Regions from separate parts of the Aeromonas media genome, predicted to be linked through region 2. Evidence: riboswitches for the same ligand, from Rfam matches in the RefSeq annotation. Region 2 holds a riboswitch; each other region holds the start of a gene.
What was found. A riboswitch is a leader RNA that binds a small molecule or an ion and turns the genes downstream of it on or off. The one in region 2 is predicted to bind cyclic di-GMP.
Positions count from the first base shown of each region.

Region 1: another riboswitch for cyclic di-GMP. It lies ahead of gbpA (N-acetylglucosamine-binding protein GbpA); the one in region 2 lies ahead of KI797_RS04260 (glycosyl hydrolase family 18 protein).
Region 3: another riboswitch for cyclic di-GMP. It lies ahead of KI797_RS16380 (glycosyl hydrolase family 18 protein); the one in region 2 lies ahead of KI797_RS04260 (glycosyl hydrolase family 18 protein).

Region 1 is NZ_CP075564.1:626,642-637,090, reverse strand. It holds gene KI797_RS03080 (M3 family metallopeptidase) at 1-1,802, opposite strand, end outside; gene KI797_RS03075 (methyl-accepting chemotaxis protein) at 2,096-3,790, shown strand; cyclic di-GMP riboswitch class I at 4,054-4,139, shown strand; gene gbpA (N-acetylglucosamine-binding protein GbpA) at 4,205-5,773, shown strand; gene KI797_RS03065 (cytochrome b) at 5,777-6,259, shown strand; gene cbl (HTH-type transcriptional regulator Cbl) at 6,350-7,297, opposite strand; gene KI797_RS03055 (sulfate/molybdate ABC transporter ATP-binding protein) at 7,414-8,481, opposite strand; gene cysW (sulfate ABC transporter permease subunit CysW) at 8,556-9,449, opposite strand; gene cysT (sulfate ABC transporter permease subunit CysT) at 9,446-10,285, opposite strand.
Region 2 is NZ_CP075564.1:883,626-894,074, forward strand. It holds gene KI797_RS04225 (methyl-accepting chemotaxis protein) at 1-1,619, opposite strand, end outside; gene gltX (glutamate--tRNA ligase) at 1,870-3,285, shown strand; gene KI797_RS21015 (hypothetical protein) at 3,288-3,428, shown strand; tRNA gene KI797_RS04235 (tRNA-Ala) at 3,665-3,740, shown strand; tRNA gene KI797_RS04240 (tRNA-Ala) at 3,769-3,844, shown strand; tRNA gene KI797_RS04245 (tRNA-Ala) at 3,909-3,984, shown strand; tRNA gene KI797_RS04250 (tRNA-Ala) at 4,043-4,118, shown strand; tRNA gene KI797_RS04255 (tRNA-Ala) at 4,159-4,234, shown strand; cyclic di-GMP riboswitch class I at 4,704-4,787, shown strand; gene KI797_RS04260 (glycosyl hydrolase family 18 protein) at 4,902-7,940, shown strand; gene KI797_RS04265 (tetratricopeptide repeat protein) at 8,148-9,383, opposite strand; gene KI797_RS04270 (energy transducer TonB) at 9,395-10,030, opposite strand; gene KI797_RS04275 (ExbD/TolR family protein) at 10,047-10,449, opposite strand, start outside.
Region 3 is NZ_CP075564.1:3,550,818-3,561,266, forward strand. It holds partial or broken gene KI797_RS16360 (M66 family metalloprotease) at 1-1,596, opposite strand, end outside; gene KI797_RS16365 (IS1595 family transposase) at 1,660-2,625, shown strand; partial or broken gene KI797_RS16370 (peptidase M66) at 2,628-3,176, opposite strand; gene KI797_RS16375 (immunoglobulin-like domain-containing protein) at 3,301-5,067, opposite strand; partial or broken gene KI797_RS16380 (glycosyl hydrolase family 18 protein) at 5,189-7,791, opposite strand; cyclic di-GMP riboswitch class I at 7,903-7,989, opposite strand; gene KI797_RS16385 (hybrid sensor histidine kinase/response regulator) at 8,193-10,449, opposite strand, start outside.

The DNA of each region.
Region 1 (10,449 bases), 260 kb from region 2:
TCGAAGTCGGCCAGCATGCGGCTCTCCGACTCGAGGTTGTCGGCTATCAGCTCGGCGCCGTGCATCACCCGGATGTGGGCGTCGAGCGGCGTCCCCTCTCCTGCCGGTGGGCGCTGGCGCGCCGCCGCCATGCAGGCTGCGGCCGTCGCCCACGCCTGCGCCACACTCTGGTTGCACGCCTCGGCCAGGGGAGCGGCACTGAAGCCTTCGCCAGTGAGGCTCCTGAGCGTCTCGTCATGAGTCATGCCGTTGCCCGGCCCCCAGTAGTGGGCGGCCAGATCCGGCCCGATGCGCGGGTTGTCGGTGAGGTAGCCGTCGCGCCCCAGGAAGTAGGCGCGGGTCTGTTCCACCGCCATCAGCGCCAGCAGGTAGCCATGATAGGCGCAGGCCGACTCCTGGTTGAGCAGGTGCGGAATGGCGAGCAGCGGGCGCGGGCTCTCCACTCCCAGGATGGTGCGCTCCCAGCGCCGGGCCAGTGCCAGCACCGCCTCGGGAGTGCGCTCACTGTCTGCCATGGCGTAGAGATCCCGTTCGAAGTAGGCCACCAGCGCAATCTGGCGCTCGTTGAAGGCGCGAAACGGCTGGCGCGCCTCGATCATCGCCTTGATGAGCTCGTCGGGAATCGCCTCCCCCTCCCCATTCCTGGCATAGCCCTTGAGCCAGTCCGCGTCATCCAGCAGGCTGTCGCAGAACATGGACTGGGTCTCGGCATAGGCCATGGAAGTGGGCGGAAACTCCTGGGAGAAGCAGGGCGCGTTGCCGGTGACATTGGCAAAGTGCGCCGCATGGCCCCCTTCGTGGAACAGGGTGTTGAGGCCGCTCCAGCCGCTGCCCACCTGGGCCGGATCCGCCAGGCTGGTGAAGTTGACCACGGCGGGCACCCACTCCCCCTCCTGCCAGAAGCTCGGCACCGGGCCGTGGCAGAAACCGTTCTCGTATTTCCCCTCCCGGGTCAGCAGATCCAGGGTGAGGGTGGCACCGCGATACTGGATGCCGAGGCGGCGGAAGCTCTCGACCCAATCCTGCAGCGCCCGGGAGAAGGGCACATAAGGGTCGAGCTGGCGAGTCACGTCGCCACTCACGCTGTAGCGCAGGTTGTGGGGCAGTAGCGCCGCCTCTCCCTTGGCGGCTTTCAGCTCCGCCAGGCTCTGGTGTACCCGCTGTTCAGTGCGGCTGATAAAGTCATCGAGCACGGCGAACAGCTGCTCCGGGCTCATCTGCTCGTTCTTGTGCACCTTGTAGTCGAAGTAGTCCCGATAACCCATGGCCCGGGCGAAGCGGTTGCGCAGGGCTACCACCTCGAGGAAGCCGTTGCCGACCACCCACTGCTCCAGGGTGTGGAACATGGCGAGCGCACTCTGGCGCACCGCCTCGTCGGCACTGGCGGCCAGCGCCGTGCTGGCGGCGGGCAGACTGCCGGCCACCTGGCGGCCCTGCTCGTCCAGCAAAGTCAGTTTCAACCCCTTGCGGCGGGTAAAGAGATCCGCCTCGGCGACCACCAGCTCGTCCATCAGGGCGGCGGCGGCCGGATCCTCGATGACGTTGCACTCGAAGAAGGCCACCCAGCCCGCCAGGCCGCGCCTGAGAGCGGGCTCCTCAGCCTGGGCCTGCATCTCCCGCAATGCGGGCAGCCTGGCCGGATCGGCGCAGAACGCCTTGTAGGCCTGCTCGGCGGCGGTGAAACCGGCCTGATCGTCGCTGGTACCCATGTAGGTGGACCAGAACAGATCCTCCTTGCGCCTGTGTACCCTCAGGTAGTCGGCGTTGAGCTGGTTCAAGTAATTCCTGGCAATGGAACTCATAAATTCCCTCTTTTTATGGGGTCACCCACAGGGGTGCCCACTCCTTTTTGGTGAAATGCCAACTCATTCACACTTCCTGCAAATAGGGCCGGCAAATAGTGCGCCGGGATGCGCCAGACCACGCTATCAAAAGCGAGGGTTCCTGTCTGCTGGCTATACTGGTTGCCAAAAAACTCAATTGGCGGTCAATCATCACAACCCATTGAAAGTTAAATAAATGTTAACCAAAAATAATCGAGGCCAGCCAACTGACTGGCCCTCACCAGATCCGCACGGGAAAGAAGGAAAAGACTATGTTCAAGCTCGGTGATATCGCCGTGAGTCGCAAACTGATGCTGCTGCTCTCGGTGGCGCTGGTCGGCTTCATCGCACTGCTGCTCATCTCGGCCAGTGCCCTGCATCGCAACCTGATGAGTGAGCGGGAAGCCAGATTGCAGGCGGTGCTGGATCTCGCCATGAGCCGGATACAGACCCTCGCCGCCACCCTGCCCGCCCCAGAGGCGCAGGCCGAGGCCAAGGCCATGCTCGACAGCATGCGCTTCGATGGCGACAACTATCTGTTCGTACTGGATGAGAATCGCCGGGTGATGGTGCATCCTGCCAAGCCCGAGCTGGCCGGCCAGCAGATGGGCGCGCCCGACGCAGCCCCCGCCGACGCCCACTGGCAACGCATGGTGGATCTGGGCAAGGGAGGCCATCAGGGTCGTCTTGAATACCAATGGATCTCCCCCTCCGGCGAGGTGGCCCAGAAGATGTCACTGGTGGCCGGCTACCAGCCCTGGGGCTGGATCCTGGGCTCCGGTCTCTTGCTGCAAGACATCGAGGCCACCATCTGGTCCCAGTATGAGCTGATGGGAGGGGCCACCCTGCTGGTGATCCTGCTGATGGGATGGCTGGGGATGACCATCAGCCGCTCCATCGTCAAGCCACTGGCCGAGATCAAGGGGGCCATGGCCCAGGTGGCAGCCGGCGATCTGGTGGTGAGCATCCCGGTGCATGGCAAGGATGAGCTGGGGGCCGTCGCCACCAGCACCAATCAGGGACTGGATGCCATTCGTCACGCCCTGCTGGAAGCCAGCCAGGGGGCTCGCAACGTGGCGGATGCCGCCCTGCGCATCGCCGCCTCCGCCGAGCAGACCAATCAGGCGGTCAACAACCAGCGGGATCAGCTGGCCCAGCTCGCCACCGCCATGAACGAGATGAGCGCCACCATCTCGGACGTGGCGGGTCACGCCGAGAACACGGCTCGCGACACCCAGGATGCCACCAGCGAGGCCGGACTCGGCAACGAAGACGTCCACGCCAGCGTGCACGGCATCCAGGCACTCGCCACCGAGGTGGAGCAGGCCACCCATCAGGTCAATCGGCTCAAGGAGGGGGTGATGCAGATAGGCGAGGTGACGGCCGTCATCAGCGCCATCTCGGATCAGACCAATCTGCTGGCCCTCAACGCCGCCATCGAGGCGGCCCGCGCTGGCGAGCAGGGTCGCGGCTTCGCCGTGGTGGCCGACGAGGTACGCCAGCTGGCCAGCCGCACCCGCCACTCCACCGAGGAGATCCAGAGCACCATCACCCAGTTGCAGCAGCGGGCGATGACCGCCGCCAGCGCCATGGACGCCAGCCGCAAGCTGGCGGAGAGCAGCGTCGGCCAGTCCGAAAAGGCGGGGCAGGATCTCTCCCTCATCGTCAATCACATCCAGCACGTGAGCGACATGGCGACCCAGATCGCCACTGCGGCGGAGCAGCAGAGCATGGTGGCCGAGGACATGAACCGCAACGTCAGCGGCATCAATGACTCGGCCCTGGAGATGTCCCAGGCCGCATCCCAGCTGGCCCGGGAGAGCGAGCTGCTGGCCGGACTCTCCCGCAGCCTGGACGAGCGGCTGGCGGTGTTCAGGCTCGGCAATGGCCTCCCCCGGGATCTGTCGCCCGGTCAGGCTCCGCGCCCCTCGCCCTCCCGCCGCACAGACCAGTACCCGCACCACTGACCACCTGACCCAGTCCCATCCCCTGCCGGCCCCGCCGACAGGGGATTTTTTCATCAATGAAAAATGTCACCACCTCGCATCTTTTCAACAGAATGGGCGAACTAACCCCAACTTGATGGATTAAATATAAATTTAAAAACAATGAGTTAAGTTATTGCTCTACTCCGATGAGATCAAGTTGCAAAGATTTATACTTAATAATTTAATCAAAAAAAAGCCATCATGACTGTGTCGTCATCAAAGGCGGCACCCTGACCCTTTATGTAGTCATTTGGCAAACTGGTTGAAAGGCCAGGACGCAAAGCCTCCGGTCTAAAGACATGTCGTCCAGGATAGCGGGGTTGCCACACTCAGGTGTGTCACGGGGAATTCCCCTGCCAACTTGACTGCCCACATCACCGAACAGAGGAATGTATGGCAGCAAAAATCAAACTCAATCATGTGGCCACCGCGCTGGCGTTGCTCGCCAGCGGCGGCGCGCTCGCCCACGGCTACATCAGCCAGCCGGAAGGGCGCAACTATCTGTGCAAGACCGGCGGCAACAGCCAGTGCGGCGCCATTCAATGGGAGCCACAGAGCCTGGAGGCGCCGTCCGGCTTCCCCAATGGCGGCCCCGCCGACGGCCAGATCGCCTCGGCCGGTCATCCACAATTCGCTGAGCTCAACGCCCAGACCAGCGATCGCTGGACCAAGCGACAGGTGCAGGCCGGCCCCTTCGCCATCGGCTGGACCTTCACCGCCAACCATGTCACCCGCAACTGGCGCTACTACCTCACCAAGCAGGAGTGGAATCCGAACCAGCCGCTGACCAGGGACTCCTTCGATCTCAATCCGTTCTGTGTCATCGACGGGGGCATGGTGCAACCGCCCAAACAGGTCACCCATCAGTGCACCCTGCCGGCGCGCACCGGTCATCAGGTCATCCTCGGCGTCTGGGAAGTGGGAGATACCGCCAACAGCTTCTACAACCTGATCGATGTCCAGTTCGACGGCGGCACCCAGCCACCGCTGGCCTGGAGCCAGGGCGGGACCATCTACTCCTCCATCGATCTGGTTGCCGGCGACAAGGCCAAGACCCGGGTATTCGACGCCAACGGCGAGCGCACCGATCTGCAGACAGTGCTGACCATTGGTTCCGCCGAGCAGGGTCAAAAGAACAACTGGGCCCACGATCTGGCCGCCAAGATCAACGCCGAGCAGAGCCAGATCCGCGCTGGTCAGCAAGGCTCCGATGGCCAGTTCAACCCGGTCTACGGCCAGAATCCCGTCTACCTGAAGGCGGGCAGCAACCTGCAGCGGGTCGAGGTCCAGCTCGAGCAGCAGCAACCCCCGGTGAATGACGGCATCAGCGTGAGCGGGCTGGAGAACGAATACCTGCTCGACAACGGCAAGGTCACCCTCAACTTCACCGTCACGGCCGAGGGGGATCTCGCGGTCACCAACACCCTGTATGACCACGGTGGCGCCGCCAAGGGTCAAACCAGTGCCGACATCAAGGACAGCAGCCAGAGCTTCACCATGGAGGTCAGCGGTCTGAGCGCCGGTCACCACCAACTGGTGATCGAGGGCAAGCCGAAGGCGGGCGGCGCCCCCCTGCAGCAGACCGTGGATCTGATGTTCAAGGATCCGGCCAGCGGCGGTGACTACCAGTACAGTTTCCCGGAGGGGCTCAAATCCTATGCGGCAGGCACCAAGGTACTGCAGCCGAAAGATGGCAAGATCTATCAGTGCAAGCCCTACCCCTACAGCGGCTGGTGCACCATCTGGACAAGCACTGCGACCCAGTATGAGCCCGGTGTGGGCACCAACTGGCAGGATGCCTGGACCCTGGTGAACTGCTCCCCGCAATCAGAAGAGGCCCGAGCGGCCTCTTTTTTGTGCCTGTCATCCGCGCTCCCGGTGCCTTGCAGCACCCTGGGCCCCAGTCGGAAAAATCCTATGACGAAAGACTACTATGACCCCCTGAGCCGCCTGCTGCACTGATTGATGGCCGCCGTCATCCTCTACGCCACCCTGGCGGGCTACCTGATGCACCTGGTGATCGACAGCCACCCCAGGCTGTTTCAGTTTCTGTCGGTGTTGAACATGTCGATGGCGACCCTGATCACCCCGCTCTTCCTGCTGCGCTGGGGCTGGCGGCACTGGCGCGCACCCCTGCCCGAAGATAAAGCCGAGCCTCACCATCCCGCCGCCAGGCTGGCTCACGCCCTGCTCTACGGCCTGATGTGCATCGTGCTGTTGAGCGGCTTCCTGATGCTGGAGCAGGGTTATTCCCTGTTTTGGCTCTACCCGGTCGGCAACCCCATCGATGTACCTGAGGTCAACGCCTTCTTCTTCGGCGTCCATCGCCTCGGCTGCCTGTTACTGGCGGCGCTGGTCCTGCTGCACGTGGCCGCCGCCCTCTACCATCACAGGATCAAGGGGGATCGCACCCTGTATCGCATGTTGGGTCCCCAGAGCGGGCGCTAACCAATGAGTGAGGCTCTGGGCCTGGCTGAAGAGCCGAATAAACAAGCAGGGAGCCAAGGGCTCCCTGCTTTTTCAGACCATGCGCCACATTCAGATCTGGTAATCGAGCAGCGGCTCGTTGCTCATGGCCCTGGCCTGGATCTCCGCCAGCGCCAGCTCGGGGTTGCAGAGCTGGATGAACTGCCAGGTGAAGTTGTGCTGGAACTGCCCCTGCTTGAGGCCTATCCAGGCGGTGTGCGGCGCAAACAACCGGCTGCCGTCGAGCTGTACCAGCCCCTTGTCCCGCTGGGGATCGAACGCCATGTCCGCCAGTATGCCCACCCCCATCTCCAGCTCGACATAGGTCTTGATGACGTCGGAGTCCTGGGCGGTCAGCAGGATCTGCGGATGTATCCCCGCCTCGGCGAAGGCCTCATCCACCCGCACCCGCCCCGTCAGGCCCGCCTGATAGGTCACTATGGGCCAGTGGGCCAGGGCCGCCAGGGTGAGTTCCCGTTCGGCGGTGAGGGGGTGCTGCTCCGGCACCACTATATTGTGGTGCCAGCGGTAGTAGGGAAACGCGACCACGCCTTCGCTCTTGTCGAGCTGCTCGCTGCTGATGCCGATGTCCACTTCGCCGGTCTGCACCAGCCGCACTATCTCCTCCGGGCTGCCCTGGCGCAGCTCCAGCTGCACCAGGGGGAACTGCTCGCGAAACGCCTTCACCACACGGGGCAGGGCATAGCGTGCCTGGGTGTGAGTGGTCGCTACCAGCAGCCGCCCCGAATCCCGGTTGGCGAAGGTGCTGGCCAATTTGCGGATATTGTCGGCGTCCCCCAGAATGCGCTCGGCGATCACCAGCAACTCCTTGCCCGGCTCCGTCATGCCGAGCAACCGCTTGCCGTAACGGATGAAGAGCGCGAGCCCCAGCTCCTCCTCCAGCTCGCGGATATGGCGGCTGACCCCAGACTGGGAGGTAAAGAGGGCATTGGCCACCTCGGTCAGGTTGTAATCCCGCCGCGCCGCTTCCCGGATAATGCGTAATTGCTGAAAATTCACCTCATCGCCTCCTGCGCTGAGTGGCGGTGGATACTGCCACCGTCCTCTTGTTATTGGGTGGCCGGATCAGAGTCCGGCTGCAAGCCTGAAAGGAGTCTCGTCTTGGGCCCTCGCCCTCAAATCTGGTAGTCGGGATAGAGCTGCGCATGTCGGGCCACCAGACGCACCCCCTGGCCGGGAGCGAAGGCCCGGGCGGCCTCCTTGCTCAGCTCGGCCTCGTAGTGAGCCCCCCTGGTCTCGCCATCCCCGCGCAACTCCACCCTGATCCGCGGCCCCATGGGCAACAAACGGGTGATGGTGGCGCTGATGCCACCCGGTGCATCCGCTGGCAGAATCTCCAGCTCGTGGGGGCGCACATAGGCGATGGCCGCACTGCCTTGTGCCAGCTGGGAGCTGATGGGGCCACCCAACTGCTGCTCACCTATGCCAAGCCCCTGCCCGGCCACACGGCCGCGGAACAGGTTTACGCTGCCGAGGAAACTGTGCACGAAGGCGGTGGCGGGCTGGTCATAGACCTCGGCCGGAGTGCCGATCTGCTCGACCCGGCCTGCGTTCATCAGCACCACCCTATCCGCCACCTCCAGCGCCTCCTCCTGATCGTGGGTCACGAACAGGCTGGTGACGTGCAGTTCGTCGTGCAGCTCCCGCAGCCAGCGGCGCAGCTCCTTGCGCACCTGGGCGTCGAGGGCGCCGAAGGGCTCGTCCAGCAGCAGCACCTTGGGTTGCACCGCCAGGGCACGCGCCAGGGCGACCCGTTGGCGCTGACCACCGGAAAGCTGGGTCGGATAGCGCTCGGCCACGTGGCTGAGCTGCACCAGATCCAGCAACTCCTTGACCCGGGCGCGGATGCTGGCTTCATTCGGCCGATCGGAACGTGGCTTGACCCGCAGGCCAAACGCCACGTTCTCGAACACCGTCATGTGCCTGAACAGGGCATAGTGCTGGAACACGAAGCCGACGTTGCGCTCGCGCACGTGGAGATCCGAGGCATCCTCGCCGCGGATGATGACGTTGCCACTGTCGGCCTGCTCCAGCCCGGCGATGATCCGCAGCAATGTGGTCTTGCCGCAACCGGAGGGGCCGAGCAGGGCGACCAGCTCGCCGTCGTGAAAATCGAGGTTGATGTCGGCCAGGGCCGCGTACTGATTGAAATGCTTGTTGAGTCCTTGTACCTGAATGCTCATGGCAGCCTCTCTAAACCGTTAAACCGGATTCATGGTTATCCGGGCTGGCCTGCCAGCAGGCAGACCAGGCCATATCAATGGGACTGGGTGGGCTGAGCGCGCAGCCGGGCCAGCAGGGTCTCCCCCAGCAGGGTGAAGATCCCGAACAGGGCCAGCAGGCTCGCCACCGCGAAGGCGGCGCCGGTCTGGTACTCGTTGTAGAGGATCTCGATGTGCAGCGGCAGGGTGTTGGTCTGGCCGCGAATGTGGCCGGAGACCACGGAGACGGCGCCAAACTCCCCCACCGCCCGGGCGGTACAGAGCAGCAGACCGTACATCAGGCTCCAGCGGATGCCGGGTAGGGTGACCCGCCAGAACATCTGCAGGCCGCTCGCCCCCAGCATGATGGCGGCTTCCTCCTCTTCCGGACCACGGGCCTCCATCTGGGGCAGCAGCTCGCGCACCACGAAGGGCACAGTAATGAAGGTGGTCGCCAATATGATCCCCGGGGTGGCGAAGATGATCTTGATATCGTGCTCGCTCAGCCAGTCGCCGAACCAGCCGCGACTACCGAATATCAGCACGAACATCAGGCCTGCTATCACGGGCGAGACCGAGAACGGCAGATCGATGAGGGTAATAAGCAGTTGCCGGCCCGGGAAGCGGAAGCGGGCTATGGCCCAGGCGGCCGCCAGCCCGAACAGCAGATTGAAGGGCACGGAGCAGAGGGTCACCAGGGCCGTCAGACCAAGAGCGCTCAGGGCATCCGGTTCGCTGATGGCATGCCAGAAGAAGGCAAGGCCCGGGCTCAGGGCCTGGATAAAGACGGTGGCAAGCGGCAGCAACAGCAGGGCGGCGAACCAGCCCAGCCCGACACTTATCAGCAGCCACTTCACCCAGACGGGCTCACGGGTCACGGCAGGCTGGCGCACCTGAGTGGCAGGCACTCCATCGAGGGCCAGATCCAGGCTTGCGTTGGATGCGTTCATATGCGGCTTCCTCCGATGCGTGCCCAGCTCCAGGCCTGCAACTTGTTGATGATCAACAGCAAAACAAACGAGATCAGCAGCATGACGGAGGCGATGGCCGAGGCCCCGGCATAGTCATACTCCTCCAGGTGGCTCATGATCATCAGCGGCGCGATTTCCGACACCATCGGCAAATTTCCGGCGATGAAGATGACGGAGCCGTACTCCCCTACCCCGCGGGCAAACGCCAGGGCAAAACCGGTGAGCAGCGCCGGGATCAGAGTAGGCCACAACACTCGCGCGAAGGTCTGCCAGCGATTGGCGCCAAGGCTGGCGGCGGCCTCCTCCTGTTCGGTCTCAGCCTCCCGCAGCACCGGCTGCAGGGTGCGCACAACGAAGGGCAAGCCGATGAAAGTGAGGGCGATAACCACCCCTATGGGGTTGTAGGCGAGCTCTATACCAAAGGGGGCAACCCACTGACCTATCCAGCCGTTGGGGGCGAAGATGGCGCACAGGGCAATGCCGGAGACGGCAGTCGGCATGGCGAACGGCAAGTCGATGAGCGCATCCACCAAGCGGCGACCGGGGAAACTGTAACGCACCAGCACCCAGGCCAGGATCAGCCCGAACAGGCTGTTGAGCAAGGCGGCGATAAAAGCGGCCCCGAAGCTGAGGCGAAAGGAGGCAAGCACCCGGGGGGAGCCTATCACCTGCCAGAACTCGGCGGCCGTCAGGTTGTTGACCGCGAACAGCACCAGTGCCGAGAGGGGCAACAGTACCAGCATGCTCAGATAGAGCAGACTGAAGCCCAGGGTCGGTCCCAGAGCAGGGAGGACGGAATAAGAACCTAATCGCATAACACATCCGTTTGTTATAAAAACTTTCGATACGCTGATTCTGCTCACGACCGCCAGTGACAACAAACACCAATAACGCCTTTGCTAAGCACTTTTTTATCTAACAACGGCAAACCAGGGCTTTTAGAGCGATAAATAGAAAAAAAGGTCTTTTATATAAATAG
Region 2 (10,449 bases):
GCGATGCCCTGAATGACGGTGAGTATGCTGGTGATCTGTTCGCTGTCGTGGGCCAGCCCCTCGACCACCTCGGCCCCCTTGCCCGCCTCGGCCGCCACCTTGTGCATGGACTGGATCACCTGCTGGAAGCGCACCTTGCCCTGATCCGCCGCACCCTGTGCCTGCTTGGCGGAGTCGGCGGTGTTGTTGGCGTGGGTGGCCACCTCCTGGCTGACATAGGACATCTCCTGCACCGCAGTCAGCATCTGCTCCATCTCCGCCTGGTGATGCTGCAGGTTGGTGTCGGTCTGGCCGGCGATGCGATCGGTATCCCCTGCGTGGCGATGGACCTCGCTGGCGGTCTTGAGCACATCCCCGAGCAGCACCTGCAGCTTGTCGATGAAGCGGTTGATGCCCTTGGCCAAGTCCCCCAATTCATCGCGGGACTGGGTATTGAGCCGTTTGGTGAGATCCCCCTCGCCATCGGCGATGTCATCCACCAGGCTGACCATCTGACGGATGGGGCCGGTGATGCTGCGGGCGATCGCCAGCATGGTGGCCAGGGCCAGCACAAGTACGATGAGGGCACCGATAAGCTGCTGGGTCATGGCGGCCCGGTTCATCTCGGTGAGCTGGCTCTCCAGCTGATCGGCCCCTGCCAGCACCACCTGGTAGGGCAGGGTGACGATGATGGCCCAGTTGCGGGCCATGCCCGGCACCGCGATGGGCACAGAGATGCGAAACGACTCGTCGAGCTCCTGGCGTTGCAGCTCGGGTTTGAGGTATTGCTGCCAGCCGTCGCCAAGCAGCTTGTCGGCGCGGCTGCCGAGCAGGCTGGGGTCCCCGCTGGTGCCGGTGATGACGCCGGCGGCGCTGACGATCAGGGTCTCGCCCTTGCCGTCATAGATGTTGCTGTTGAGAGACTGGGCCTGACGGCTGATGGAGTCCACCGCCAGATCCAGCGCGGCTATGCCCTTGAACTGGCCATTTACCATGATGGGGGTGGTGATGGTGCTCACCAGCACCTGCTGGCCGTTGATGTCCACCTTGAAGGGATCGACGAGGCAGGAGCGCCCCTCCCGTTTCGGGCAGGCGTAGTAGTCGTTGGCCGGATTGCCGAATTCGTCCGGGTCGCTCTTCTCGATGGAGAGCAGCAGATCCGAGCCAATGTTCTCCTTGTCGCGATAGAAGTAGGGGACGAAGCGTCCCTTGTCATCGCTGCCAAGGGCACTCTGGCCTGCGAAGGCGCTGTCCTGGCCGTCGAAGCCGTTCGGTTCGAAGCCCGCGAAGGCGCCGTAGAGTTGCGGCTCCAGGCCGAGCTGCGCCTTGAGCAAGTCGGTGGCCTGCTGGCGATCCAGCGGCAGCTTGCCCGCCTGTTGTTGGGCGAAGACGCTGGCCATCTGCTGGGTATAGGAGAGCCCCTTTTGCAGCAACTGGGTAATGGTGGCGGCCTCGGCGCGGGCGTTGGCACTCACCTTCTGCCACGCCTCCTGCTGCAGGGCCGCGCGGCTGGAACTGATGGTCAGCTGCTGGGTCTGCTTGCTCGAGTATTGGTTGAGCAGGATCAGGATGACCAGGGCCGTGGTCATGGCGACTCCCGCCAGTACCAGGATGCGATTCTGGATAGAGCGAAACTGCATCTCGTGTTCCTTGTGCGTAGAAAGTTGTATGAATTATCGGCATGGCGGGAGATTCCTCCAGCAATGTTGCCCAGCAAAGCGGAAAATGAGGGGAGGTTTTGCGATCCCTCTCAAAGAACGGTGCCACGACCGAATCAAGACCTGTTTAGGCCCCGGCTATTGCATGGTTTTCCCATCCGTGATTCTGAGTGCTAAAATGCGACGGTTTTTTTAACGCATTGGCCCAAGGCCCTCTACACAAGGCTTAAAGATGAAAGTCAAAACCCGTTTTGCTCCCAGCCCGACCGGCTTCTTGCATGTTGGCGGTGCCCGTACCGCACTCTATTCCTGGTTGTTTGCGAAGAGCCAGGGCGGTGAGTTCGTGCTGCGTATTGAGGATACCGATCTGGAACGTTCCACTCAGGAGGCGATCGACGCCATCATTGAGGGCATGGAATGGCTGGAGCTGAACTGGGATGAGGGCCCCTACTACCAGACCAAGCGTTTCGATCGCTATAACGGCATCATCGACGAGATGCTGGCCGACGGTCGTGCCTACAAGTGCTTCTGCTCCAAGGAGCGGCTGGAGGCGCTGCGCGAAGGCCAGATGGCCAATGGCGAGAAGCCCCGCTATGACGGCAAGTGCCGTGACCACGCCCACGATCACCCGGCCGATGCGCCCCACGTGATCCGCTTCCGCAACCCGACCGAAGGCTCGGTGGTGTTCGATGACCACGTGCGCGGTCGCATCGAGTTCGCCAACACCGAGCTCGACGATCTCATCATCCGCCGTACCGACGGCGCCCCCACCTACAACTTCTGCGTGGTGGTCGATGACTGGGACATGGAGATCACCCACGTGGTGCGTGGTGAAGACCACATCAACAACACCCCACGCCAGATCAACATCTACAAGGCGCTGAACGCGCCTGTGCCGGAGTTCGCCCACGTCTCCATGATCCTGGGCGACGACGGCGCCAAGCTCTCCAAGCGCCACGGTGCGGTTTCCGTGATGCAGTACCGGGACGACGGCTACCTGCCGGAAGCCCTGCTGAACTATCTGGTGCGTCTGGGCTGGTCCCACGGCGATCAGGAGATCTTCAGCCTGGATGAGATGATCAAGCTGTTCAGCCTGAATGCCATCTCCAAGTCTGCCTCCGCCTTCAACACCGACAAGCTGCTGTGGCTGAACAACCACTACATGCGCAGCCTGGATCCGGCCTATGTGGCCAAGCACCTGGAATGGCACATGGCCGCCCAGAACATCGATACCAGCAAGGGCCCGGCACTGGCCGAGGTTGTCACCCTGCTGGCCGAGCGCTGCAACACCCTGGTGGAAGTGGCTGCCCAGAGCCGCTACCTGTTCGAAGAGTACGAGGCCATCGACGAAGCGGCCGCCAAGAAGCACCTGCGTGGCGTCGCTGCCGAGCCGCTGACCCTGGCCAAGGCCAAGCTGGCGGCACTGGACAGCTGGACCACCGAAGCGCTGCACGAGTTGATTGAAGCCACTGCCGCCGAGCTGGGTCAGGGCATGGGCAAGGTCGGCATGCCGCTGCGCGTGGCCGTGACTGGTCTGGGTCAGTCCCCCGGCATCGACGCCGTGATGGCGCTGGTGGGCAAGGAGCGCGTACTCGCCCGCATCGACCGCGCTTTGGCATATATCGAAGCGCGCATGGCTGCCGAGTAAGCTTGCCATCGCACATTGCCGTCACCGATCTGGGTCAGTCCCCCGGCATCGACGCCGCGATGGCGCTGGTGGGCAAGGAGCGGGTGCTCGCCCGCATCGATCGTGCCCTGGCCTATATCGAAGCGCGGATGGCAGCCGAGTAAGCCTCTGCCATTGCTTGAAAAGGGCTCCCGCAAGGGAGCCCTTTGCTTTTGTGCAGCGCTCAGATTCATGACATAAAACAGCGACATAGCGATGCAGTTGGCGGTAAAAACAGCTAACTGTCTGAATTTTGACTAAACGCTCGAGCCGGTGTTATTTTTGGGTTGACAGCAAAGCGGGTGATGCCTATCATGCGCCTCCGTTGCCAGAGATAACTTTGGTAGCGCCGAGGTGAGTTGGGGTTATAGCTCAGCTGGGAGAGCGCTTGCATGGCATGCAAGAGGTCCGCGGTTCGATCCCGCGTAGCTCCACCAAATTCTCCTCGAACAATCTGGAATCCAAGGGGTTATAGCTCAGCTGGGAGAGCGCTTGCATGGCATGCAAGAGGTCCGCGGTTCGATCCCGCGTAGCTCCACCAGATTCCAAATTGGTAATACAGTACCCAGGGCAGTGCGGTGTGTATCACCCAGGCCGACCTTTGTGGGGCTATAGCTCAGCTGGGAGAGCGCTTGCATGGCATGCAAGAGGTCCGCGGTTCGATCCCGCGTAGCTCCACCAATATTTAGAAGAAGGGCAAACGGCCGCCAGAACCGATTGTCTAAAGAGTAAAGAATTTGGGGTTATAGCTCAGCTGGGAGAGCGCTTGCATGGCATGCAAGAGGTCCGCGGTTCGATCCCGCGTAGCTCCACCAAATTCAGAGTGAAGGTCTTGACCTTGATTCGCAACAACTTGGGGTTATAGCTCAGCTGGGAGAGCGCTTGCATGGCATGCAAGAGGTCCGCGGTTCGATCCCGCGTAGCTCCACCAAACATTAAAAGGCCACCGTTATCGCGGTGGCCTTTTTGTTTTTGCCTATTTTTCTCTCTGCCTTCTATGCACGACTGTCAAAAAGCCCGCATTGGCTGCGAGCTTGGGTGTTGTGGCAAGTTATCAACCGTGGCGACGGCGCCAGGCCAGAGGCAGCAGGGTAGGTCTTCCTTTCATGGGTATTTTTTTATTTTTGGCCAGTGTTTCCATAGCCTTGGCGCGTTGGTCAAAGGCGCGCGTTGTCACATTTCTGGCAGCTCTGACCAGTGAGGCAACGCACATTATGGGGAGACAAAAGAGGCTGAGTCCGTTTTTCTGATGTGACTAACAGATTGATATTAATGACTTAATTCTTAGTTGGCCGATTGAAGGAAAGTGTGAACTGGCTGGCATGCACATATTTTCCTTAGAGAATAAAGATTGAGCGGCTGCCACTTGCTTCCTATACTCGAGCCGTTCCTCACGGAACCCAGGTTAAGGGCAAACCGGCAGTGATGCCGGGACGCAAAGCCTCCGATCTGTCCCAAGCGGACCAGACAGCGGGGTTACCCCGGGGTGACATGAGGGTATGTGGCCCGTCCATGGCCTGTTGTCGTTCCCTTGTTCCCTGTTGCGATTGCGCTTTTCCTGGTTTTAAAAGCCAAGACAAAACAAGGAAGATAACAATATGCAACAGATCTTGAGGCCCAGCAGGCTCGCCATGCTGGTCGCCCTTGCGGCCGTCCCTGCCTGGGCACAGGCCGCCTATCCCGCCTATCAGGCCGGCACCGCCTACAAGGCTGGCGACATCGTCAGCAACGCAGGCGCCCTCTATGAATGCAAGGAATTCCCTTATTCCGGCTGGTGTGGCGCGTCGCCTTACCACTACGAACCCGGTGTCGGCGCTGTCTGGGCCGATGCCTGGAAACTCTATGGCGGTGAGGTGCCGCCGCCGGCCCTGGTGATCGCCATCGGCTCCCCCGCCGTGGGCTGCAGCGTCAGCGAGGGGGCCAGTGTGGCCCTGGCGGTGACCCTGAGCGGCCCGGCCACGGCGCTCGCCAAGGTGGAATACCTGGTCGATGGCACCCTGGTCGCCACGGCCACGGCCTCCCCCTGGAGCGCCAGCTGGTCTGCCGCCGGTGTGGGCAATCACGCCCTCAAGGCACGGGCACTGGATAAAGACGGAAAGGTGCTGAGTGAAGCTGATTCCAGCTTCAAGGTCGCCGCCGTGGTGGCGCCAGAGGCCCCCAAGGTGAGCATCGCCAGCCCCGCCGCCGGTGCCAAGGTGACCCTGAGCCGCGCCCTCACCGTGACCGGCAATGTGACCGACGCCAATGACGACGTCGCCAAGCTCGAGCTCTTCGTGAATGGCCAGAAGGTGGGCGAAGACAGCAGCGCTCCCTGGCAACTGAGCTGGACGCCCCAGAACAAGGGGCTGACCGGTCTCAAGCTGGTGGCGACCGACAAGGCAAATCTCTCTGGCGAGTCCACCCAGGTGGATGTGCAGGTGGAAGAGGCGGCCCTGCCTCCCACCGGCGGCAACCTCTCCTGCGACGTGCGCCAGATCTACCGCGCCGATGGCAGCGAGTGCATGGGGGATGACCATGGCCGTCGCGTCATCGGTTATTTCACCTCCTGGCGTACCGGCAAGAACGGCTTGCCCTCCTACCTGGTGGGCGACATCCCCTGGGACAAGATCACCCACATCAACTACGCCTTCGCGGCGGTGGATGAACAGAGCCACCTCATCAAGGTGGATGACGCCGCCACCAAGATGACCTGGGACGGGGTGCCGGGCGCCGAGATGGATCCCGAGTTCGCCTATCAGGGTCACTTCAACCTGCTGTCGAAATACAAGAAGCAGTACCCGGACGTGAAGACCCTCATCTCGGTGGGGGGCTGGGCCGATACCCGCGGCTTCTACGCCGCCACCACCAAGGGCGACTGCTCGGTCAACACCGCCGGCATTAACGCCTTCGCCGACTCGGCGGTGGGCTTCATCCGCCAGTACGGTTTCGACGGGGTGGATGTGGATTACGAGTACCCCACCTCCATGAAGGATGCGGGCAACCCCAACGATTTCCCGCTCTCCAACCAGTGTCGCGGCAAGCTGTTTGCGAACTATGAAGTGCTGATGAAGACCCTGCGCAACAAGCTCGACAGCGCCGGGACCGAGGATGGTCGCAAGTACATGCTGACCATCGCCTCGCCGGCCTCGGCCTACCTGCTGCGCGGCATGGAAAACTTCCAGGTCACCCAGTACCTCGACTACGTCAACCTGATGACCTATGACTTCCACGGTGCCTGGAACCACTTCGTCGGCCACAACGCCGCCCTGTTCGACAACAAGGCGGATCCCGAGCTGTCCCAGTGGGGTGTCTACACCCAGGCCCAGTTCGGTGGCATCGGTTATCTCAACTCCGCCTGGGCAGCCCACTACTTCCGGGGGGCTTTGGCGGCGGGCAAGATCAACATAGGGGTGCCTTACTACACCCGTGGCTGGCAGGGGGTCACCGGTGGCACCCATGGCCTGGGGGGCAAGGCGGCGCTGCCGAGCCAGAGCGATTGCCAGCCGGGGACCGGTGGCAGCACCATTCCGTGCGGCAATGGTGCGGTCGGCATCGACAACATCTGGCATGACCTTGACAAGAACGGCAAGGAGATTGGCGGTGGTGCCGTGCCCATGTGGCATGCCAAGAACCTGGAGCATGCGGCCAGCCTCGGCATCACCACACTGCCGAGCTACGGCCAGGCCTGGGGTCTGGATCCCAACAACCCGGCCCACGTGATGCAAGGCCAGTACGTGCGTTACTACGACGACAAGGCCCATGCGCCCTGGCTGTGGAACGAGCAGAAGAAGGTGTTCCTCTCCACCGAAGATGAAGAGTCCATGGGCCACAAGCTCGACTACATCGTCAGTCGCGGTCTGGGGGGCGTGATGTTCTGGGAGATGGCGGGGGACTATGACTTCGACGCCGCGAAGAACGAGTACGTGATGGGCAGTACCCTCACCAGCCTCGCCTACGACAAGTTCAGCAAGGCCGACAAGGCGGCCCTGAAGCAGAACGATCTGCCGGCACCGGCCGCCCAGCTCGACATCGGTGTGAGCCTCTCCGGCTTCAAGGAAGGGGACTCCAACTACCCGATCAACCCGACCCTGAAGCTCACCAACAAGTCGACCCAGACCATACCGGGTGGCACCCGCATCGAGTTCCTGATGCCTACTTCCACCTCCGACACCATCACCGACCAGAGCGGTATGGGGCTGACCGTGGTGGAGAGCGGCGGCAACCAGAACTCCGACGGCATCGCAGGCGAGAAGGACTTCCACAAGGTGGCACTGACGCTGCCGGCCTGGAAGGCCTGGGCGCCGGGTACCGAGGTGGAAGTGGCCATGACCTACTATCTGCCAGCCGCTGGCGTACCGAGCGGCATGCGTTTGATTGCCGGTAGCCAGACCATAGGCCTGAAGTCCGACTTCCCGGCCCTGGCCGAGGCGGTGCTGGGGGGCAGCAGTGGCGGTGACGGCGGTAGCGGTGGCACCAGTTGCGCCAGCCAGAGCGTCAACCCGGCGGAGTACAATGCCTATCCGACCTGGCCACGCGGGGATCACGCCAACGGCACCGACCGCATGACCCACAACAAGGGGGTCTGGCAGGCGAACTGGTGGACCAGCAGCGAACCCAAGGCGGGTGATGGCAGCTGGAAGCTGGTATGCAATTACTGATGACAGGTTGAGGGGCCAACCCCGCCTCAACGCAATGACCCAATCCGGAGCCCAGGCTCCGGATTTTTTTGCTGCCTATATAAAGGAAGGGGACCATAAAAAAGACCGCTCCGAAGAGCGGCCAATTGCCACCAGGCAAGCTGTGGGGCTGACCCCCTTGTGGATGGGCAGTCGCCATGGACGGATGCCTGCCCATGGCGTGCCGGTTTATTGAGTGACGGCGCCGCCCTGCTGCTCCTTCAGGAAGCTGATCCAGGGGGAGGCGCGGCCACTGACGTTGCCATGCTGGGCTGCCTGGGTGAAGGCGTTCAATGCCTCCTTCGGTTTCTGCTGCTCGAAGTAGGCAACCCCGGTCAGGAACTTGAGATCCGCCCGCTGTTCACCGCTGGCATTGGCGGCAGGCTTGGCGGCGAAGGCCACCAGATCCTGGTAGCGCTTGCTCTGGATCATCATGCGCGCCATCTTCAGTTGCAGATCGGCACTGGGGGCCAGCTTGTAGGACTTGGCCAGGGTATCGATGGCCGGGTCCAGCTCCTTGGCCTGGTGCCAGTAGTTGGCGAGCGTCTTGTAGTTGGCCGCATTGCTCTCGATGGTCCCTTCCTTCATCGCCTTTTCCATCACGCGGGCGGCGCGGTGGGGTATGCCGGCGAAGGCCAGGTAGTTGGCGAGCCGCAGCAACTCGGTCGACTCGGTCAGCATGCCGAGGTTGTAGGCACCTTCCAGCGCCGCCAGGGCCTTGGCATCGTTGCCCGCCTGCATGTGCATGGCCGAGAGCTGGGTCCAGTACTTCTTCTTCTCCGGGAACTTGTCCACCAGGGCGGTCAGCACCTCGGTGGCCGGCTTGTACTGTTTCAGCTCGTAGTGGGCCGCCATTTTCAGCAGATACCAGGACTCCGGCGCCTTGCCTGCCGAGAGCTTGATGGCCTGATCCACCGCCGGAATGGCCTCCCGATACTGCTTGAGCTGCACGTGGGCGTTGGCCAGGGTGATGTAGGCGTGCGGGGTCGGTTTCTCGTCCTTGCCCAGGCTCGCAAACCACTGGTTCATGGTGCTGATGGAGCCCTTGAAGTTCCCCTCCGCCATATAGAGCTGGGCCAGGTTGTAGCGCACCTGCTGGGCCACCGGCTGCGGCAGGCCGCCGGTGGCGATGGCATCGGCGAAGTATTTGGTCGCCTGGCCATATTTCTCCTGCTGGGCCGCCACGAAGCCCAGGGTCTGCAGGATGACCCCCTTGTCGTAGACCCGCTCGCCTGCGCCGGACAGCGCCTCCTGCAGCTTGGCATTCGCCTCGCCGTATTTCTTCTCGGTGATCAACGCCTGGGCCTTGTTGACCGCGCGGTAGGCGCGGTCAGACAGGGCGGGTTGCTCGGCGGCCCAGCCGGCGGTACTGAGCAGTACCGCCATGGCCACCGGGGCGAGGATCAGGGTATGTAACTTTTTCATCGCCACCTTCCTTAGTTGACCGCGAACTCGATCTCTTGCTGCATGCGGCTTGCCTGGGGCTTGCCGTCCACCATGGCCGGCTTGAAGGTCCACTTGGCAATCGTCTTGCGTGCCTCCTTGCCGAGGTCATAGCTGCGCGGCTCTTCCTTGACGATGCGGATGTTGCTGACGGTGCCGCGCTCGGTCACGGTGAACTCCACCAGTACCTTGCCTGTGGCGAGGCCAGCCAGCGCCGCCTTGCGGGGCATCATGGGCTCGAAGGTCGCCATGGGAATGGCGCCGTTGTTGCCCCCCATGCCGCCACCACCGCCGCCGGTGCTGTAGGCGCCGAGGGCGTTGCCACCGCCGATGTTGACCGGGATGTCGAGCTTGGGCATGTCCATGGGAGCGCTCTCCATCTTCGGCCTGTCGGTGCTCGCCACTTCCATCTCGGGTGGGGGAGGCGGGCGGTTCGGGGGGGGCGGCTTGGGCAGTTCCCGTTGTTTCTCTTGCAGGGTCTCCTGGGGCTTGAGGCGAATGAAGTCGGTCATGGTGACGTCTTCTCTCTCCGTCAGCTCCCGGTGATCCGGCGTGATGAGCTTGTTCATTCCCAGAAACAGGAAGAACACCACCACACAGGAGACCGCTATCGCTATCAGGTATCTCATGGTGCTCGCTCCGGCATCAGCTGCTCTTGCTCGCCGCGATGGAGATGTTCTGGACACCGGCCATGCGGATCTGATCCATGACCTGGACCACCAGACCGGAACGGGACTCGGTGTCGGCCTGGATCACCACGGCGCTCTCCGGATTCTCCGCTCGCAGCCGCTCGATGTTGGCACGCACGGCACCCACTTCGACGACCCGTTTGTCGACCCAGACCTGGCCGTTTTCGCGGACCGCGACCATGATGTTCCCCTTCTTCACCGTCTCGGCCGTGCTGGCGCTCGGGCGGTTGATCTCCACGCCGGACTCCTTGACGAACGAGGTGGTGACGATGAAGAAGATCAGCATGATGAACACTATGTCCAGCATGGGGGTCAGATCGATGGCCGCCTCATCGGCACCGCTGTCGCTGTGACGTTTT
Region 3 (10,449 bases), 1.9 Mb from region 2:
CTCGCCGTCAGCACCATAGCTGAAGCCGTAGGCACCGTGCAGGGCCGGATAGAGGTAGCTCGGCAACAGCCCGCGAGGATCGTAATACCCCACCAGGGTGGTCACCGGCACGCCGAATGCCTGCGGCTTGCGCGGAGTCCGTGGATCCACCACAGGCCCTTCGTTCCAGCGGCTGCCGTCCGAGGTGTAGCTCTTCTTGAAGCCACGGGAGACAGTGATCTGCTGGCCATTGACGAAGAGGATGCTGTTGTAGCTGGCAGCGTGATCCACGGTCAGGATGCGCCCCGCATTCCCGGCTGCGGCTGGCGGCGCCTGGATGTTGCGCGTCCAGTTGCCATCCCACATGGCTACCTTGACCAGATCATATTCCGTCAACAGGGCCGCCAGCTTTGCCTCGCTCAGATCGTTGATGGGCGCGCTGATCTGCTCCAGCTGCTCCACCCTGTGCTGGTAGGGCAGCATGGTGGCGGTGGCGGCATCCCACTTGCTAAACCCGGTCGGGGAAGCGGCATCGAACACCGCCTTGCTCTCGAGGAAGTGCTGGATGATGGCGGCCGAGTTCGGGGTATAGAAGGTGAAGCGGTTGAAGCCGGAGAAGGGCGCGCCGCCCGCCATGGCATCAAAACCGAACGGGTGGCCCTCGAAAGGCGCCTGGCACTGGCCGTCGAGGCAGGTGCTCTGGCCATTGCGGCCGGGGCCGAAGTTGGGAATGAAGCGATTGCGATCCCCATCCCAGCCCCAGCTCGAATTGACCGCCTCCGCGCTGCGGTGTACGGATCCCAGAAAGCCGCCGACGTAATGACCGAGACCATAGTTGTGGCCCACCTCGTGGCTGAATTCGTTGCCAAGGGAGCTGTCGAGGGTGACGATGCCACCGCCACCGGAGCCGCCGTGCACCTGGACGCCGTTGGCGTACTTGCCGCGGCTGTTGTGGGCCGCCAGCTGGGCCACCACATAGGGATGGCTGCCCTCCCCCTCGCCGGCGGTGCTGTTGATGCCATAGTTCGCGTTGTCGATACCGTGGGAGATCAGCTCCTTGCCGATACGTTGGCGCATGGTGCCGGTGTGCCAGCCCCCCTCGCTCGGGTCAAAGTCGGTGAGCAGGGTGCCGTTTGGCAGCATCACCTCCGGCAGCGACAGGGGGGCATACTGGCTGACGATCAGCCGGCTGGTGGGCACCGTCTGGAAATATTCCCGGTGGGCCTCGGGATCCCTGGCGAAGGCAAACTGATTGCGGGGCGTGGTCAGCATGCCGATGTCGATGGTGTGGATGAGCAGCTCGCTCGGGGCACCAACTTGCAGATCCACCAGTTCACCGCTCTGCGTCCCCTGACTCAATTGCAGGCTCAGGCCAGGCTGGATCCAGTCGGCTGGCAGCACGGCGCTCCAGGCGTCGGTCGCATAGCGGATGCCGTTGTTCTCGAGCTCCCCGTCCCTGATCCACTGGCCATTGACGAACTTGAACTGCAACGTCTGACCACGGGAGAGCGTCACCTGACGGCCACTGTAGCGCACCGTCGAGTTGTAGCCCGCATTGGAGCTTGCACGTACCATCTTGCCCTCCAGGGCGGCCCCCTCTGGCAGATAGATATGGCGCTGTCCCAATTACGTGTTGGAAGACTAACCTTGGAGTAGGTCATCACCTTGAGGGCCTCCATCATGGATACCCAAGCCTTCCAACATCTCCTTACCCTGTTCCCGCAACTCTCTGTCCGACAACGACATATCGCTCAACGTGAGTTGCAGCAACCCAGCTTGCCTTCTCGCATTAACGCCTTGCTACCGGATTGCCCTGCTTGTCCCCATTGTCATGCACAGCCAGACCAGCTTGCTCCCTGGGGCTGGACTCGGGGGTTACGGCGTTACCGTTGTAAACAATGCTTGCGGACCTGCTCTACCTTGACCAAGACGCCATTGGCACGCCTGAGAAAATCCCAATGCTGGCAAGCCTATGCCCAGGCGCTCATCGACGGTCTAACCGTCAGAGCAGCGGCTCGGCGCTGTGGGGTCAGCAAGAACACCGCCTTCCTGTGGCGCCATCGCTTTTTGCGTGCCATGGCGGAGCATCGGGCCGACCATGAAGGCGGGATTGTGGAAGTGGATGAGACCTTCTTTCTTGAGTCCTTCAAAGGCCAGCATGTCTGGTCACGACCAGCCCGACAGCGAGGTGGCAAAGGGCGAACCCGAGGAACGGGACCGGATTACATCCCGGTGGTCGTGGTGCAAGACAGGGAAGGCCATCTGGCCGATTTCCAACTGGAGCAACTGGATGCCAGGCATGTGAAGGCGGTCCTGGCGCCGCTAGTCGACAAGGATGCGGTGCTGTGCAGTGATGGGGCAGGCGTGTATGCGAGCTTTGCCCGTAGCCAGGGATTGAGCCATCAGGTGCTGCATAACCGGGCGGGACAGCGAGTGATAAGCGGTGCTTACCATATCCAGCATGTGAACGGGTATCACCGCAGGCTAAAGGAATGGATGGAGCGATTTCACGGTGTCGCGACGTCTTACTTGAAGCATTATCTGGGTTGGCGGCGGATGCTGGAGCGTTATCAACGAGGGATAGACGTCAGGTGTTGCTTGCATGAGGCGCTAGGGCGCCCCATGCAACACGTAATTGGGACATAGCCATAGATATCCCTGACCCAGCGGCCATCAGCGGTCTGCACCTCCACCAGTGCATGCTGCTCCAGGCGATCGCTCAGCAGGGCTGCCGTGGTGTCATTCAGCAGGGCCAGCTCGGCGCTGCTGCTGATGATAGTGGTGGTCCCCGCTCCCGGGGTGAAGTCGATCCCCTCCTCCGGCGAGCCATCGAGATAATAGGCCGTCTTCGGCAACTGCTCAGGCGGGTTGAGGGTGAGCGTCCCGAGCATCTGCCCGGCGCCGTCTCGCGCCGTCACCGTCATCGGCACGCCGGTCTCGGCTTGCAGCGGCCTGACCAGCAGCAGGCTTTTGCGCAAGGCAGTCAACCTGGGCTGGCTGTCCCCCTCGGCGACATGGGCCGGCAGGATCTGGCTCTGGGCAAACTGGACCTGCGCCGCCAGCGTGCCTTGCAGATCGTTGGTCGGGGCCTGGGTATTGAAGGGCAAGGAGGGGGGAACCTGGACGGCGGCCAACAGGGGGCCACTCGCCAGGGCAGCCATGATCAGGCTGGCTAACGGTGTTTTTTTCATTGTTATGGTTCTCGTTGTGATGGGCATGTCCACATGCCCTGCTGTTGGAAGCCTGAAAGACGGTCGGCACATCCGTCCACTGCACGTGACAGGGGCGGCCCGGCTAGTGCCGGGACCGCCCCAGAGACGCTTACCGACTCGGCGTCGTCCCCTCGCGCACCCCGGGATCCCCCGCAGCGATGCGGGCATTCAGGGTCTGGTGGATAGTCCGCCACTGGGATGCGAAGAAGATCCCCTCCTGACGACCGGCGGTCATGAGGTTGCTGCTGCGATAGGGATCCGTGTTACCCGTGTGCCATAGCCCCAGGTTATGACCCAGCTCGTGGGCCAGGGTCAGGGACTGACCCAGCTCGGTGGCGTTGCCTGGGCAGGCCGCGCGATAACCCGCCCGGGGGGGCGCGTCGTCCGGCCCTATCCCCATGGACGAACCGGCCCCGGAGCCGCTGCAGGCTCGCGCCGGATCCTTGTAACTGCGGATCACATAGAGGTTGGAGAAGACCTGTCCCCGGTTCGGGATCCAGCCCTCATCGAAGGGCGCCTCCCGCTCGGAGCGATCCGCCTCGTAGGATTCGCCGTCACCGTCCCGGTCCCACTCGTGCACCAGAACGCCGTTGTCGATCCAGCTGAGCTGGAGGTTGTAAGGGGCGTAGCGGCGAGTGATATCGCGCTGGATCAACACGCCATCGTCCCACAGATGGGTCTGGGTCTCCCCCGGATAGGAGATGTAGCTGTAAGAGAGGGTCACCGCCTTGGGGGCAGTGATGACGAGGCGCACGAGATCGACCCGCTCGCCGTTGGCCAGGATCGCCAGGTTGGTCTCCCCGGCCTGCAGCCCGCTCAGCACCAGCCGGTCTTCACCATCCCCCGGCTGGACCTGGAGCGTCGCCAGAGCCGGATCTGTGATGACATAGCTCAACGCCTGAGCTTCGGCCCCCGGCAACCTGCGGACATGGAGCACCTCCCCGCCGCCGGCGCTGCTCAGCAGCTTTTCTTTGAGAGGGCGGCTCAGGCCGGGGTCGAACGCCAGCCGGTTGGCAGGATCCGGCAGTACCTGGGCATGAGGATAGAGCGCCTGCTCCTGCACCCCTTCGGCGCCAAGCCAGAACTGGCCCGCCTCATTACGCTTGAAACCCTGCCTGTCGCTACCGGCCAAGTAGCGCAGGGTGAACTGGTAGTCCCGATCCGCCAGCACAGGGATGGGGGCACTGGGGGTGAAGGTGGTGCCACCGCTGAACGTCAGGGGACCGTCATAGAGCACCTCGCCACTGTCAGGATCCCTCAACAGGAGTGCGAACTGACGGTTGTTGCCACCCCAGTGTCCCTCCTTCACCTGGAATGTGCGAATGGACAGCCTCTCTCCCAGCAGCGGCAGGCTGTCTCCATTGATACGGAAGGGGCGGCTCAGCGCGTCGCCAACCACCATGAAGAGAGTGTCGTTGATGACGGGACCCTCATCCCAGAGCGTCCCCAGCACAAGCATCCTGGCGGGCAACTCACGCGCTGGATCATAAATGGTCACCGGCAACGAGAAGGTGGTGGTGATGCTCCCCCACCCCTTGAAACCATCCTCCGCGGGCAGACCATCGTCCTTGACCTGATACTGGGCCACATAGCTGCCCGGCACCTGGGTATTGACCGTGCTTTTCTGGCTGATGCGAGCCGTGAGATCGCCATCCTCGGCATCCCAGGCCGTCAGCAGGGGGGAAAAGGTCGCCCCCAGTGGCAGCATCTGGGCAAAATTGTTGACCAGCCCCTCCTGGCTGTAGATCTGGGGCGCGCTGTTGTCCTTGCGAAATGCCCCCGTGGTACTGCTCTGCTGGGCCATCGCCAGCGGCGCAAGCAGCACCCAGCCGAGCAGGGGAACACTCGCCCGCAACAGGGTGTGATGATTCTTCATGGGGTCTGTCCTTCATAGGGAATAAATGCTGAGGCATTCTTGTTGCGATGGCAGGGCCGTTGGCCCTGTCAGTGAAAAAGGGTGAGAAGGGATGGGGCCAGGCCCCATCCCGGATGGCTTGTCAGTTACAGCTGGCCACCCCCTGATCCACCCAGACCGCGGCCTTGCCGGGTTCATCGCCCTTGGTCCAGTACTGGGCCTTCCACTTGCGCCCGTTGTGGTTGGTGAAGTCACCGGCGTTGTAGGCCACACCCGCGTTCCAGCCGAGCTGCACCGGGCTTATCAGCTTCCACTGATCCGCCGTCTGGCTTGGCTCGTTGCCCTGGGTCCAGTACTTGGCCTGCCACACCAGCTGGTTGTGGCTCACCTTGGTTTCGGCGTTGTAGACGGTGCTGGCGTTCCAGGCCGGCCAGTTGGCCGCCTCCGGATCGCTTGCCTCACAACCGCCACCGGTGCTGACCGGCTTGACGGTGAGGCGGGTAGCGGCACTGGCGTCAAGGGAACCGTCTGTGACCACCAGGGTCAGGTCATAAGCGGTGTCGCTGGTGACGCTCGGACCCGTGACCACTAGGGTGGCACTGTCCTGGCCGGTGGCGGTAAGACCCGCTGGCAGGCTCCACTGATAGCTCAGGGTGTCACCGTTCGGATCGGATGCCGTGGCCTGGATGGTCACCTGCTTGCCGGACTCGACGCTGGCACTGGCCGGGACGCTGACCACGGGCGGCAGGTTGGGCTGCGGCGCCTTGTTGGTCACCACCACCTGATCCTTGGCGGTGAGGCCCTGATCGTCGGTGACGGTCAGCTCGAACACCAGGTTGACGTCAGCACTGACGGCGTCCAGCACCACGCGGGCCTTGGCCTGGGTGGCATCGAGCAGGCTGGCCTGGGGGCCAGAGACCTGCTTCCAGCTGTGGGTCAGCACCCCGTTTTCAGGATCATGGGAGGCGGAGCCGTTGAGAGTCACCTCGGTCGGGCCGGTGACACTCAGATCGCTGCCGGCATTGGCCAGTGGCGGCTTGTTCGCCGGTGGCAGGGTGCCCTCGCCATGGCCCAATCCCTCGTGCATGGCGTTGAGGATGTCGCCGTTGTCCGCATCGATCTCCCAGGCAAACAGGCCGCCGAGCTGGTTCGCCAGCACGTACTGCCCCTTGGCCTTGACCGAGCGATCGTTGTCGAAGCTGATGAGATCGCCGCTGCTGGCCTTGAAGACATAGGGGGCCTCGGCCACCTCGTCATAGCCCTGCTCCCAGCCAGCGCCCATGCGGTTGTTGACGATGTCGCGGTAATCCACCACGCCGTTCTCCCAGGTGCCGGTTACCGGCCCGGTAGCGGTGCCGGTGAAGGGGTTGCCAGCCTGATAGCCGTTCACCCCGGTCCAGCCACGACCATACATGGCGGCGCCCACCACTATCTTGCCCGGCGTCACCCCCTGATCCAGCAGTGCCCTGACGCCCTTGTCGGTGGTGTACTTGGTGGCCGGATCCCAGCTGGAAGCAAAGAGGTTGGTCTGGTGGGCCAGGTTGTTCAGGTCGAAGGCGCCACTGAAGTCGTAGCTCATCAGGAAGATGTGGTCCATGTACTGCTGGGCCGCCTGATAATCCACCTTGGCAATCTTGTCACCGCCGGCGCTGATGGCCGAAGTGAGCTCATACTGACGTCCGGTCTCGGCCTCCAGTTCGTCGAGCATGGCGCGCAGTTCCTGCATCAGCACCACATAGGTGGCGCCATCGCTCGGACCGCCCAGGCTGGGGTTGGCGCCCTGGCCGCCCGGGAACTCCCAGTCGATGTCCACGCCGTCGAAGAACTTCCAGGTCTGCAGGAACTCCTTGACCGAGGCGACGAAGGTGTCGCGCTTGGTCTTGTCCCCCAAGAAGTAAAAGGGATCCGAGAGGGTCCACCCCCCCCCCCGACCGAGGGCAGGATCTTGAGGTCAGGACGGGCCTGCTTGAGCGCCATCAGGTTGCCGAAGTTGCCCTTGTAGGGCTCATCCCAGGCACTGAGGTTGCCCTGGGACATCTGGATCGCCGCCCAAGGATCGTGGATGGAGACCTTGAAGTCCTCGCGACCGGCACAGGAGCGCTGCAGCGCCTCGAAGCTGCCGGAGATCTCTTTGAGGCTGTCGTTGATGCCGTTGCCGCCGCAGATGGGGGTGAAGCCATAGAGGATGTGAGTCAGGTTCTGGGCCGGGATCTTGTCGACGGTGAACTTGCGACCATAGACCCCCCATTCCACGTAGTAGGCACCCACCACCTTGCCGGACTTGTTGGCGTAGGGCTTGTTGTTCTCTTGCAGCGGTGCATTGAGCGGCGCCAGATGGCTGCCGTCGGTATCGGCGACCACCAGTTCCTTCTTGTCGGAGAGCGTGCAGCCGTCGGCGTTGCACAGGGCCACCTGCATCTGGTAGCGCCCTCCCTTGGTCACCTTGAAGTTGGCGGTACCCGCGGCTGAAGCCGGGCCTGACCACACCTCATTGCCATCGAGCAGCACCTTGGCGGTCTGGCCCACGTCACCGGACCAGAGGTTCCAAGTCACGCTGACCGGGGCGCCATCCTTGTGGACGGTCACCAGCTGGTTGTAAGCCGAGGCGGATTGATTGACTTCGACGATGGCGAACTTGGTGGGGCCCGAGCCTATGGTGGGTTTGCCAGGGGCAGCGGCGAAGGCGGAGGTAGCGCAGAGCCCCCCGACAAGGAGTGCCAGCAGGGAAAGTTTTGGACTTAACATATTTGAACTTCCTTATTTCGTTATTGGAATTAACAACGAAAAAGGCAACGCAACCTGACAGGTAACGCAGACATCATCGCAACCATGGCTTGGCCCATGGACGATACAACCTGTGGTGGCCCCGCTATCCTAGGCACTTTGACCCTTAGACCGGAGGCTTTGCGTCCCGGACTTTCATCCGGTTTGCCTTTTTGCACAACTTGATTTGCGACAAAAATAATCGCCGAATGACTATAGGTGGGAGCAGGAAGGGATGCTACCTAGTAAAAATGACAGCAAACAGGACTCACTTTTCGCAATTGTTCGCGAACATGCCGGCAAGCTGGCGCCAACATCGGTGATGCTGGCGCCTGATGATCATTCATGAACGAACCTATCAATGATTGATTGTGTGAAGCCTGTCACTGTATTGGCAACAGCAGGCTGTTCATCAATGCCCGCAGCTTGAGCGGCTTGACCGGTTTGCTGACGTAGCCAAAGCCGTGCTCGCGGATCTGCGTCTGCAGCTCGCTCTTGCGATCCGCGCTGATGATGATGCCGCCGATGCCATTGCCGTGGGCCAGCCGGATCATGTGCAGCGCCTGCAGTCCCGTCTTGCCATCGTCCAGGTGATAATCCGACAGCACCAGTTGCGGCAGGAAGCCGTCGCCGATGAGGGATAGCGCCTGCTCCAGGTTCTGGGCGCAACGCACCTCGCAACCCCAGCGCCCCAGCAGGGAGGCCATGGCGATGAGGATCTCCTCCTCGTTGTCGATGCAGAGCACCCGGATCCCCTCCAGCTGGCTGTCCCGCACCACGGGGGCCGCCACCTGGCTCGGCATCACGGGCCGGGTCGCGAGGTTGAGGGTGATGGCAAACACCGATCCCGCCCCCGGCCAGCTGCGCAGGGAGAGCTGGTGGCCCAGCACCTGGGAGATGCCGCGGGCGATGGCGAGCCCGAGGCCGAGCCCCTGCTCCCTCGCGGTGCGGGAGTGATCGAGGCGGGAGAATTCGTCAAAGATAGCCTCCTGCTTGTCCAGCGGGATGCCGGGGCCGTTGTCCCACACCTCGATGCGTACCTTGTCCCCCAGTCGACGGCAACCGAGCAGCACCCGGCCACCGGGGTTGTAGCGAAACGCATTGGTGAGGAAGTTCTGCAGCACCCTCCGCAGCAGGCGCACGTCGCTGTAGACGGCGAGGCGACTCTCCACCACGGAGAACTGGATCCCTCCCGCCTGGGCCAGCACCCCAAACTCGGCCTTGAGGTTGTCGAACATGTCGCGCAGGGCGAAATCGAGCTTCTTCGCCTTGAACTTGCCCGCCTCCAACCGTGAGATATCCAGCAGATCCGTGATGAGATCTTCGGTCGCCCCCAGGGCATCGTCGATGTGGCGGGCAATGCGGGCCGGCTCGTCTTCCGGCGGCAGCATCTCCAGCAGGGAGGAGGTAAACAGCTTAGCCGCGTTCAGCGGCTGGGTCAGATCGTGGCTCACCGCAGCCAGGAAACGGCTCTTGGAGTGGTTCGCCCGCTCCACCTGCTGGTTCACCAGCAGCAGTTGGCGGTTGAGCTCGGAGAGTTCATGGGTACGCTCGGCCACCCTGGCTTCCAGGTGCTCGTTCGCTTCGCGCAGCACCCGCTCCGCCGCCCGGAAGGGGGTGATGTCGGTGAAGGTCATCACGAAGCCCCCCGCCGGCATGGGATTGCCCTGCATCTCGATCACCCGGCCATCCGGTCGCTCCCGCGCCGAGACATGGGGGCTACCCCGTTTCATGAAGGCGACCCGCCGCGCCACCTGGGCCTCGATGTCTCCCGGGCCGCACAGTCCCTGCTGCGCGTTGTAGCGGATGATCTCCTCGATGGCGCGCCCCACCTGGATGAGCCCGTGCGGATAGTGGAACAGCTCGATGTAGCGCCGGTTCCAGGCCACCAGCCTGAGTTCCCGGTCCACCACCGAGATCCCCTGCCCCATGTGCTCTATGGCCCCCTGCAGCAGGCCACGGTTGAAGCGAAACACGTCGGAGGCCTCGTCCACTATGGTGGCGATCTCCTCGAGCTGCATGTTGCGCCCCTGCAGGGCAGAGGCCAGCACCAGCCGGGCGGACGAGGTGCCAAACACCCCCGCCAGCAGCCGCTCGGTGTGGGCAATCAGGTCGGCAGAGGCCTGCATCTGGGGCGCCAGGGTACCGCCGCGTTCGCCGGCGAAGCGGCCGAAGGCGCGCTTGACCCGGCTCGAGCCGACGAAGCGGGCCGCCAGCATCTCCAGCTCCTTGACCGAGACCCGCGCCTGGTAGAGTGCCGTGGTATCCCGGCTCGGCTTGCCGACGAAGTTGGCGGCCTGCAGCCGCTCGCTCACCGCCGCCCGCGACAGCAGGGAGCCCGCCACGTAGCCGAGCAGGTTGAGCAACAGGCTCAGGAAGATGCACCAGGCCCCCAGGCTCAGCTCGCGAAAGGCGGGCCAGTCGGGGGGGGCCAGCAGCGCCTCCAGGGGCGAGCCCGCCAGCAGGCCGCTCTCGGCCAGCAGGGTCACGAACCAGAGGCTGACTCCGAGGGCGAGCCCGAGATAGACCCCCTTGCGGTTGCCGTGCCGCCAGTAGAGGCCGAGCAGCAGGGCAGGGGCGAACTGGGCCACGGCGCCGAACGACAGATAGCCGATGCGCGACAGGCTGGTGAGATCCCCG